Regions from separate parts of the Mesorhizobium sp. M0816 genome, predicted to be linked through region 2. Evidence: riboswitches for the same ligand, from Rfam matches in the RefSeq annotation. Region 2 holds a riboswitch; the other holds the start of a gene.
The links. Region 2 has a riboswitch for S-adenosylmethionine ahead of metX (homoserine O-acetyltransferase MetX). Riboswitches for the same ligand answer to the same signal wherever they lie in the genome.
Positions count from the first base shown of each region.

Region 1: another riboswitch for S-adenosylmethionine. It lies ahead of NKI17_RS02560 (O-succinylhomoserine sulfhydrylase); the one in region 2 lies ahead of metX (homoserine O-acetyltransferase MetX).

Region 1 is NZ_JAMYOT010000002.1:66,261-71,665, reverse strand. Features, by position in the region: gene NKI17_RS02565 (glycosyltransferase) at 101-1,255, shown strand; gene NKI17_RS02560 (O-succinylhomoserine sulfhydrylase) at 1,292-2,482, opposite strand; SAM riboswitch at 2,553-2,630, opposite strand; gene NKI17_RS02555 (2'-deoxycytidine 5'-triphosphate deaminase) at 2,755-3,849, shown strand; gene NKI17_RS02550 (hypothetical protein) at 3,867-4,319, opposite strand; gene araD1 (AraD1 family protein) at 4,347-5,339, opposite strand.
Region 2 is NZ_JAMYOT010000016.1:84,645-90,049, reverse strand. Features, by position in the region: gene NKI17_RS23570 (DUF1330 domain-containing protein) at 160-480, shown strand; gene NKI17_RS23565 (hypothetical protein) at 566-817, opposite strand; gene metW (methionine biosynthesis protein MetW) at 1,044-1,658, opposite strand; gene metX (homoserine O-acetyltransferase MetX) at 1,774-2,943, opposite strand; SAM riboswitch at 3,020-3,097, opposite strand; gene hisC (histidinol-phosphate transaminase) at 3,237-4,346, shown strand; gene NKI17_RS23545 (prephenate/arogenate dehydrogenase family protein) at 4,353-5,288, shown strand.

The DNA.
Region 1 (5,405 bases), on a different contig from region 2:
CAATGATGGTGTGCAGGCTTGTGCCGGGCGACTCAGCGTTCTGTCGAATTGTTGAAAACGGCCGTCATGCGGCCGGCACTTCTGGAGTGACCAGATCTCGATGGAACCGACATTCGCAGCCGCCCTCCTTTCCATAGCCCTCCTTCTTTCAAATCTCGCCAGCATCCTGTTAGCTTCGCTGAAGCTGAAGCGACCAGGCAGGATCGCACCGCCCGCGGCCAACGCGCCGCCGGTATCGATCGTCATCCCGGCGCGCGGCGTCGAGCCGTTTGCCGAAGAGACGCTGGAGCGCGCCTTCTCACTTGACTGGGCGCGCTACGAACTCATCTTCTGCGTTGCCCATGCCGACGACCCGGTGGTCAAGCCGATCACCGCCGCAATGGCGCGCTTTCCAGCTATTCGCGCCCGCCTTCTAGTCGGTGACGACCGCATCAGCGGCAATCCAAAACTCAACAATTGCGTGAAGGGTTGGGAAGCGGCGCATTATAGCTGGGTCATCCTTGCCGATTCCAACGTGCTTATGCCGAGCGACTACGTCCAGCACCTGATGGCGGCGTGGCGGCACGACACCGGCCTCGTCTGCTCGACGCCGATCGGCTCGCGGCCGGACGGCTTCTGGGGGGAGGTCGAATGCGCCTTTCTCAACACGCTGCAGGCACGCTGGCAGTACGCCGGAGAGGCGCTCGGCCTCGGCTTCGCGCAGGGCAAGAGCATGTTGTGGAATAAGCCGATGCTCGACGCCAATGGCGGCATCTGCGCGCTTGCTGCCGAGATCGCCGAAGACGCCGCCGCGACCAAGCTGGTCAACGGGTTCGGACTGCGGGTCAATCTTGTCGCCTCGCCCTTCGAACAGCCGCTCGGCCGGCGCACGTTTGGCGAGATCTGGTCGCGGCAGGCGCGCTGGGCGCGGCTGCGCCGCGTCACCTTCGCGCTGTTCTTCGCCCCCGAGATCCTGATCGGCGCAGCGCCGCCGCTGGTGCTTGCGCTGATCGCGGCGGCTGACGCCGGCGTCAGCCTGCCGGCAACCGCCATCGCCGTGCTGGTCGCGGCCTACCTGCCGGAATTCGCCTTGGCCTCGGCCAAGGGATGGCACCTGTCGCTGCGCACCATCCTGGCGATGATGGCGCGAGACCTGATGCTTCCCGCCATTTGGGCGCGCGGATGGCTGAGCGGCGCCGTCGACTGGCGCGGCAATGTGATGACTATCCAGACCAAGGCCGTCGCAGAGCTGGAAGAGACCCCGTCCGGCGCCTGATCGGCGCGTCCCCGCTCGCCTCTATTCGGCCAGCCCTTATCCGGCAACTCTCAGTGCCTGCTCGATGTCTTCGAGCAGGTCGTCGGCGTCCTCAAGGCCAACTGACAGCCTGAGCGTTCCCGGTCCGATGCCGAGCTCGGCGCGGGCCTCATCGGTCAAGTTCTTGTGCGTCGTCGTCGCCGGATGGGTGATCAGGCTCTTGGCGTCGCCGAGATTGTTGGAAATCAGCACGACCTCGAGTGCGTTCTGGAAGGCAAAGGCCGCCTGCTTGCCGCCCTTCACATCGAGGCAAATCAGCGTCGAGCCGCCCGACATCTGCTTCTGGACCACGGCCGCTTGCGGGTGGTCGGCGCGGCCGGGATAGATGACGCGGGCGATTTGCGGGCGCTCGGCCAGGAAATCCGCGATGCGGCCGGCACTTTCCGTCTGCTGGCGTACGCGTAGCGGCAGCGTCTCCAGGCCTTTCAGCAGCGTCCAGGCATTGAAGGGCGAGAGGCTTGGGCCGGTGTGGCGGAAATAGTCATGCAGGTTCTCGTCGATCCATTTCTTGTCCGACAGAACGATGCCGCCAAGACAGCGCCCCTGGCCGTCAATATGCTTCGTGGCCGAATAGACGACGATGTGGGCGCCAAGCTGCAGGGGTTTCTGCTGCAAGGGCGTAGCGAAGACATTGTCGACGATCAGCCTGGCGCCGATCGAATTGGCAAGTGCCGCGACGGCGGCAATGTCGACTACCTCCAGCGTTGGATTGGTAGGGCTTTCCAGGAAAAACAGTTTGGTGTTGGGCTTGACCGCCTTTTCCCAATTGGCGATGTCGGTGCCGTCGACCAGCGTTGCCTCAATGCCGTATTTCGGCGCCAGCGTCTCGACCACCCAGCGGCAGGAGCCGAACAGCGCGCGCGCCGCCACGATATGGTCGCCCGCCTTGGCGCTGCACAGCAGTGCTGCCGTCACCGCCGCCATGCCGGATGCCGTGGCGCGCGCGTCCTCGGCTCCTTCCAGCGCGCACATGCGTTTCTCAAACATGTCGACCGTCGGATTGGCATAGCGCGAATAGATGAAGCCCGGCTCCTCGCCCTTGAAGCGAGCCTCCGCCGCTTGCGCCGTCTCGTAGACATAGCCTTGGGTGAGATACATCGCCTCGGAGGTCTCGCCGAAGCCGGAACGCAGCGTCCCGGCATGCACGAGTGCGGTCTGAGGCTTCCAGTCGCGCTTCTTGGTCATCATTCCATCCAAACACCAAAATTGGTCCAAACAACAAAAAACCGGTCGCGAAAGTCGCAACCGGTCCATATGGCCTTGCGGCCCGACGGTCCTTTAGCGACTTGTTTAACGTGGCTGCAAGCCGACCGGCCAAATCACCACGGGATAACGAGCTTTAGACCCGCGCCACGCTTGCGTCAATTGCCGGCATGATTAAGAGGGTTGTACCAAGCAGGTGCCAAAGGCGTCCTGCGACAGAACAAGACCTCGCCCGGCGTTCGAACGGAGCCAGACCCTTGCGGCAGACAGGCATTCTTCCCGATCAGGATATTTCCGCGCTGTTCCAGACGGGCGCGCTGAAATCGCCGCGCACGCTCGATGCCGATCAGATCCAGCCGGCCAGCCTTGACCTCAGGCTCGGCGACAAGGCCTGGCGGGTGCGCGCTTCCTTCTTGCCCGGCCCGGACCACAGGGTTGTCGACAAGCTCGACCGGCTGAAGCTGCACGAGATCAACCTCGCCGAAGGTGCCGTGCTGGAAACCGGCTGCGTCTACATCGTGCCGCTGCTCGAAAACCTGGCGCTGCCCGCCCATATTTCCGCCTCCGCCAACCCGAAAAGCTCGACCGGACGGCTCGATATCTTCACCCGGGTAATGACCGACCGTGGCCACGAGTTCGACAAGATCGCCGCCGGCTATGAAGGCCCGCTCTATCTGGAGGTCAGCCCGCGCACTTTCCCGATCGTCGTGCGGACCGGCTCGCGGCTGTCGCAGATCAGGTTCCGCACCGGCAATGCGCTCTTGTCGGAAAGCGAGCTGCACGAGTTGCACCGCGCCGAGATGCTGGTCGCCACCGAACCGCCCAACATCTCAGGCGGCGGCATCGCGCTGTCGATCGATCTCGACGGCGACAAGGACGGGCTGGTCGGCTATCGCGGCAAGCACCACACCGGCCTGGTCGACGTCGACAAGCGCGCCGCGCAGGATGTGGTCGATTTCTGGGAGCCGCTCTACAAGAGCGGTGCCGGCGAGCTGGTGCTCGATCCGGACGAATTCTATATTCTGGTGTCGCGCGAGGCGGTGCATGTGCCGCCACTCTACGCCGCCGAAATGACGCCTTTCGACCCGCTGGTCGGCGAATTCCGCGTCCACTATGCCGGCTTCTTCGATCCGGGTTTCGGCCATTCGGCGTCGGGCGGCACCGGCAGCCGGGCGGTGCTCGAGGTGCGTAGCCACGAAGTGCCGTTCATCCTCGATCACGGCCAGATCGTTGGACGGTTGGTCTACGAGCACATGCTGAAACGGCCGCGGGCGCTCTACGGCACAGATCTAGGCTCGAACTATCAGGCGCAGGGTCTGAAATTGTCCAAGCATTTCCGCGCCGCGCGCTGAGCTTGTTCGCAATTCCGTCAGCCGCGAAACAGATATTCTTTCGCGGCGCCAAGGCAGCCATGAAACTGACCGATAAAGAGCAGTTCTCGCACTGCCAATCGCTTCTTCCCCCAAAATCCTCTGGTTTGCTTCTCGTCGTCAAGTGAGGCGCTTGAGCTGGACTGCAAGGGGAACAACTGCTTGTCGATACATCCCAGCACATGGGCTCTGGCGGAGTCGACACCGCAGGCTCTGCCATTGTCGTTCAGTCTGTCAGCGCGGAGTGCGGACGTCATGCGATCCGCGTTGCGCATCAGAAAGCTCACTTGCGATTTCGAATAGCCGGTGGCCAGAAGCCGGTTAGTCATCGACATCCGGGCCTCGCGATAGGATTTTGCGCTGCATTGTCCGGCGCTGTAAGCCGCTGGGGAGAAATAGGCGAGGAACAGGACTAAACTTACGAACACAGTGCCAATCCGCAGGCCGTTCATTTCTCGCCCCTGAATTATGTCACCAGTTTACAACGCCTTCACCGCCACCTTCACCGGCTGCTCGATTTCAAGCGGGTTGCGCAAAGGCAGGCCGAAATCCTGCGCCTCGATTTCGAATACGTCGCCGGCCTCGGTCCTGATGCCGTCGGCGAAGGACAGCGTCGCCGTGCCGAACATGTGCACATGCACGTCGCCCGGCTGGCGGAAGGCCGAGTATTTGAAGTGGTGATGCTCGAGATTGCCAATGGTGTGCGACATGTTCGCCTCGCCCGACAGGAACGGCTTTTCCCAAAGCAGCTTGCCGTCGCGCAGGATGCGTGAAGCGCCGCGGATGTCGGACGGCAGGTCGCCGATCAGGATCTCCGGCCCGAACGAGGCGTTGCGCAGCTTGGAATGGGCGAGGAAGAGGTAGTTCACACGCTCGGTGACGTGGTCGGAAAACTCGTTCGACAGGGTGAAGCCGACACGGAACGGGGCGCCGTCGTCACCGATCACATAGATGCCGGCAATTTCCGGCTCCTCGCCGGCATCCTGAGCGAAGGCGGGCGACATAAGCGCCGCCCCGGGCGCTACTGCCATGGTGCCGTTGCCCTTGTAGAACCATTCCGGCTGCACGCCGGTCTGGCCTTTCGCCGGCTTGCCGCCCTCAAGCCCCATGCGGAACATCTTCATGGAATCGGTCAGCTGTTCCTCGCCGTCCGTGCTGAGCTTCTTGTGCATGGAATCGCGGGTCGCGGCGGAGCCGAGATGCGTCAGCCCGGTGCCGGTGAGATGGAGATGCGCCGGATCGGGATGGTTGATCGGCGACAGCAGCCGGCCCTTCTTGTAGGCTGCGTCGAGATCGACGGTTTCGCCGAAGCCCTTGCGCTCGATCAGGGCGACAAGCCCGCTGCCGGTACGCGCGGCTTCCATCGCCAGCGAATAGACGCTGCGGGCGCCGTTGATGACGCGGGTCTTGCCGCCGTTGCGGGCAACGACGCGGATCGTCTCGGCGTCGTCGAGGATTTGTGAGATCAGCATGGTAACCCTCTCTGAATTGTGGGCTGGCCTGCCCTTTCTCGGCAAACCCTGCCCCGCGCGGCCCGG
Region 2 (5,405 bases):
CATCGGTGCCAGGCGGAAATATCTTTCAGGTGACGGCAGCCGCGCGTCGCTTTTGTATTCAGTGTCATTACCTCTGGGGTAATCGACCAGCGCACTACGTCTCGGCAAAATGCTCCCATCAAGCCGGTTGTCCGGCCTTCGACCACAAGGAGACACGCCATGACCGCCTACGCCGTCGCCCATATGCGCCAGGTCACGCCGGGGCCGCAGATCGTCGAGTACCTGCACAAGATCGATGCCACGCTGGAACCGTTTGGCGGCCGCTTCGTGGTGCACGGAGGCGAGGTGGAAATCGTTGAAAACACCTGGCCGGGCTATCTCATAGTCATCGAGTTTCCCAACCGGCAGCAGGCACGTGCATGGTACGACTCGCCCGCCTATCAGGAGATATTGCCGCTGCGCACCGGCAATTCCCAGTCCGACGTGGTCTTCGTCGACGGCGTCCAGCACCCCCACAAGGCCACGGACGTGCTTGAATAGGGGGAATGATCGGGTACAACCGGCGTCTATGGTGCCGCCATCTATCTGGCGGCACCGAATTTGGATCGCGTCTGCATCGGCAGCTTCACCGCCCCTGCAGCACCTTGATCGCGTTGGACATGTCGCCATGCGACAATGCAGCCAGGTAATCCGAGTAGTTGATCCTCCCGTTCGCGAAGCCGTTCATCAATCGCGTGCAGAACGTGTGTTCCAATCCGGCATCCGGGACGTTCATGAGCGCGGCGAGGTTTGCCCTTTCAACCTTGCCGAACCGCATCTTGAATTTGGTCATGCACCGCTGGATCGCCTGCCGTTTCAGCGCCGGGCTGCCGCTCAACGCGACTTGTCCATTCTGGAAATCGGTCTTCGACGTCGTGCATCCGGAAATCAAAGTGGCCGACATCAAAGCTGTTGCTAATACTAACGTCTTCATTGCTTCCCCCAAACCAACCCGTTTGAGACCTGTTAAAGCAACAAAGAATGCCGGGCAACTTCATTGGATTGAAAATTGAAAATATGGTTTCTTGCGCAGGTCTGAGGTTCGTTGCTTCTGCCTGTCAAACCTATCGTTTCAGCAGGAATACCGCTTGCTGGCCGAAAAAGTTCCAGAACCACCAAGGCATGGAGAAGCCGATCCGCTGGCCGTTGGCGTCGAGCGCGGTTGCCTTTTCCACCGTCGCGCCAAGCTCGTCGCACAGATTGACGAAGTCGCGAATGGTGCAGAAATGGATGTTGGGCGTGTCGTACCAGGAATAGGGCAGGTCCTTGGTCACCGGCATGCGGCCGTTGAAGAGCAGCGAAAGGCGCACCCGCCAGTGGCCGAAATTCGGGAATGAGACGATGGCGCGGTTGCCGATCCGGAGCAGTTCGTCGAGCACCAGCTTCGGATTGCGGGTCGCCTGCAAGGTCTGCGACAGAACGACGAAGTCGAAACCCTTGTCGGGATAGAATTGGAGATCCTTGTCGGCATCGCCTTGAATAACCGACAGGCCGCGCGCCACGCATTCGTTGACGCCGCGCTGCGACAGTTCCAGGCCGCGACCGTCGACCTTCTTGGTCGCCTGCAGCAATTCGAGCAGCAGGCCGTCGCCGGAACCGACATCCAGCACCCGCGACTGCGGCGGGATGAGATCGGCGACGACTTCGAGGTCGACGCGCTGGGCGCGGTTGACGCTCATGCGTTCGCCTCTTGCCTGACGCATGACCCTGATCCGAAAAGCCTGCAACTTTTCGGGGTCATGCGCTGATGCCTGGCACATGGTCCTGATCCGAACAATCCGCAACTTTTCGGGGTCATGCGCCGAGCCCTCTCGCCCGCGCGGCCGAGGCGATGAAGCCCTTGATGGCGGCGAACAGTTCCGGTTCGTCGAGCAGGAAGGCGTCGTGGCCGCGGTCGGTCTCGATCTCGACGAACGAGACCGAAGCGCCGGCCGCGTTCAGCGCGTGCACGACCGAGCGGCTCTCCTCGGTCGGGAACAGCCAGTCGCTGGTGAACGAAACCAGGCAGAAGCGCGTCTTGGTGCCGGCGAAGGCATCGGCCAACCGGCCGCCATGGTCGGCGGCGAGATCGAAATAGTCCATCGCCCGGGTCATGTAGAGATAGGAGTTGGCATCGAAGCGATCGACGAAGGTCATGCCCTGATGGCGCAGATAGCTCTCGATCTGGAAGTCGGCATCGAAACCAAAGGTCAGGGCTTCGCGGTCCTGCAGGTTGCGGCCGAACTTGCGGTGCAGCGCTGCTTCCGACAGATAGGTGATGTGGGCGGCCATGCGCGCCACCGCCAGCCCCTTTTCCGGCCGCTTGCTGTGCTCGAAATACTTGCCGCCATGCCAGTCCGGGTCGGCCATCACCGCCTGCCTGCCGACCTCGTGGAAAGCGATGTTCTGCGAGGAATGGCGGGCGCCGGTGGCGATCGGCAGCGCCGAGAAGACGCGCTCCGGATAGCTGGAGGCCCATTGCAGCACCTGCATGCCGCCCATCGAGCCGCCAAGCACGCTGAACAGCTGTTCGATGCCGAAATGCTCGACCAGCATCAGCTGCGCCCGCACCATGTCGCGGATGGTGATGATCGGCAGGTCGAGCCCGTAGGGCTTGGCGGTGGCGGGATTGGTCGAGGCGGGGCCGGTGGAGCCGAGACAGCCGCCGATGACGTTTGACGAGATGACGAAGAAACGGTCGGTATCGATGATCTTGCCGGGACCGATCAGCACTTCCCACCAGCCCGGCTTGCCGGTCACCGGATTGGTGTTGGCGACATGCTGGTCGCCGGTCAGCGCATGGCAGACGAGGATGGCGTTGGAGCGCGCGTCGTTGAGCGTGCCATAGGTCTGGTAGGCGATCTGGAACGGCGACAGCAGCGTGCCGGCGTCGAGCTTGAGCGGCTTGTCGGCGCCGAAACGCAACACCGGGCTCGACGGCTGGTCGGCCTCGTTGTTGGTTTTTCGCGCGCGCAAAGCGACCATCACATCTCCTTGCCCGGCCTTCAGTTGTCCACCGGTCTGGGCAACAAAAAACCGGCCATGCCTTCGCAAAGCCGGTTACAAGATGCAAACGGCCCTTTAGCAAGTTGTTTAACGTGGCTGCAAGCCGACCGGCCAAATCACCACGGAACTGTAGCCGTTCTTCTATGACTCGCGCATGGCTTCGTCAACGGCAAGTTCTTGATCCCGAATTGCCGGCCCCTCGACATTCCGGGCCACGGCTTGTATTTCCGCTGCGGCTTCCGGATGGAGGCACTCTCGACGGATTTCATGAAATGAGCCAGACACCGGATCAGACACGTCCAAGGCCCCGCGCCGGCATCATGGACATCGAAGCCTATGTGCCCGGCAAGAGCGCGGCGCCTGAAGGTGTCGCCAAGGTCCATAAATTGTCGGCGAACGAGAACCCGCTCGGTCCTTCGCCAAAGGCGATAGAGGCCGCGCGCGCGGTCGCCGACAAGCTCGCGGTCTATCCCGACGGCAGCGCCAGGCGCCTGAGGGAAGCGATCGCCGAGGTGCACGGGCTCAACCCGGCGAACATCGTCTGCTCCAACGGCTCCGACGAGATTCTGGGCCTGCTGGCGCAGACCTACCTCGCGCCCGGCGACGAAGCCATCATCACCGAACACGGCTTCATGGTCTACAAGATCTACATACAGTCGGCCGGTGCCGTCCCGGTGACGGTCAAGGAGACCGATGAACGCGCCGATATCGATGCGATCCTCGCCGCGGTGACGCCGGCTACCCGGATCATCTTCCTTGCCAATCCAAACAATCCAACCGGCACCTACGTGCCGTTCCAGGAGGTCCGCCGCCTGCATGCCGGCCTGCCGCGAAACGTGCTTCTGGTGCTGGATGCAGCTTACGCCGAATATGTCCGGCGCAACGATTATGAAGCCGGCGTCGAGTTGGTGGGCAGCGCGGAAAACGTGGTCATGACCCGCACTTTCTCCAAATTGGGCCTGGGCGGGGCGCGGATCGGCTGGATGTATGCGCCAATGCACGTCATCGACGCGATCAACCGCGTGCGGGGACCCTTCAACGTCAATGCGACGGCAATCGAGGCCGGCATCGCGGCGATCCGCGACCGTGCCCACATCGAACGCAGCGTCGCGCACAACGAGACCTGGCTGGCCTGGCTGAGCGAGCAATTAAGCGGGCTCGGGCTGCGGGTGACGCCGAGCGTCGGCAATTTCATCCTCATCCACTTTCCCGAGGACAAAAAGCATTCGGCGGCGGCCGCCGACGACTACCTCAGTGCGCGCGGCTACATATTGCGGCGCGTTTCCGGCTACGGTTTTCCGAACGCGCTGCGCATGAGCATCGGCACCGAAGAGGCCAATCGCGGCGTTGTCGCAGCACTCGCGACATTCCTGAAAAGCTAGAACACCATGACCTCACCGATGTTCGAAAAGATCGCGCTGGTCGGCATCGGCCTGATCGGCTCGTCGCTGGCCCGCGTCATCCGCCGCGAGGGACTCGCCGGCCAAGTCGCGATTTCGACGCGCAGCGACGCGACGCTGGCACGGGCGAGCCAACTCGGCCTTGGCGACACCTATACGACGGATGCGAAAGAGGCGGTTCGCGATGCTGATCTGGTTATCGTTTCGGTGCCGGTCGGCTCTTCAGGCACGGTCGCCGCGGAGATCGCGCCGGCGCTGAAGAAGGGCGCCATCCTCACCGATGTCGGCTCGACCAAGGCATCGGTGATCGCGCAGATGCAGCCGCATGTGCCTGATGGCGTGCACTTCATCCCCGGCCATCCTTTGGCCGGCACCGAAAAATCGGGACCGGACGCCGGTTTTGCCGAACTGTTCGAGAACCGCTGGTGCATTTTCACGCCTCTGCCCGGTACCGATCCCGCAGCACTGGAAAAGCTCTCGGAATTCTGGCGCCGCTGCGGCTCCAACATCGACACGATGGACCCGCAGCATCACGACATGACGCTGGCCATCGTTTCGCACCTGCCGCATATCATCGCTTACAACATCGTCGGTACCGCCGACGATCTGGAGTCGGTGACCAAGTCCGAGGTCATCAAATACTCGGCTTCCGGCTTTCGCGACTTCACCCGTCTCGCGGCGTCCGACCCGACCATGTGGCGCGACGTCTGCCTGCACAACAAGGACGCCATTCTCGAAATGCTGGCGCGGTTTTCCGAGGATCTGTCCTCGCTGCAGCGGGCGATCCGCTGGGGCGACGGCGAAAAACTGTTCGACCTGTTCACCCGCACCCGCGCCGTCCGCCGCTCGATCATCGAGGCCGGCCAGGATATCGACGTACCGGATTTCGGCCGCCAGGCAGTCGAACACCCGCCGAAGGGATAAGCCGCGGCAGGCCGATCGCAGGCCAGCCTGGCTTACAGCGGTTCATCGTTTCACAGAAACGCCGAACCGCTCTATCTCTTTGTTTTTGCGCAATTCCGGACGGAAAACCGTTTCACA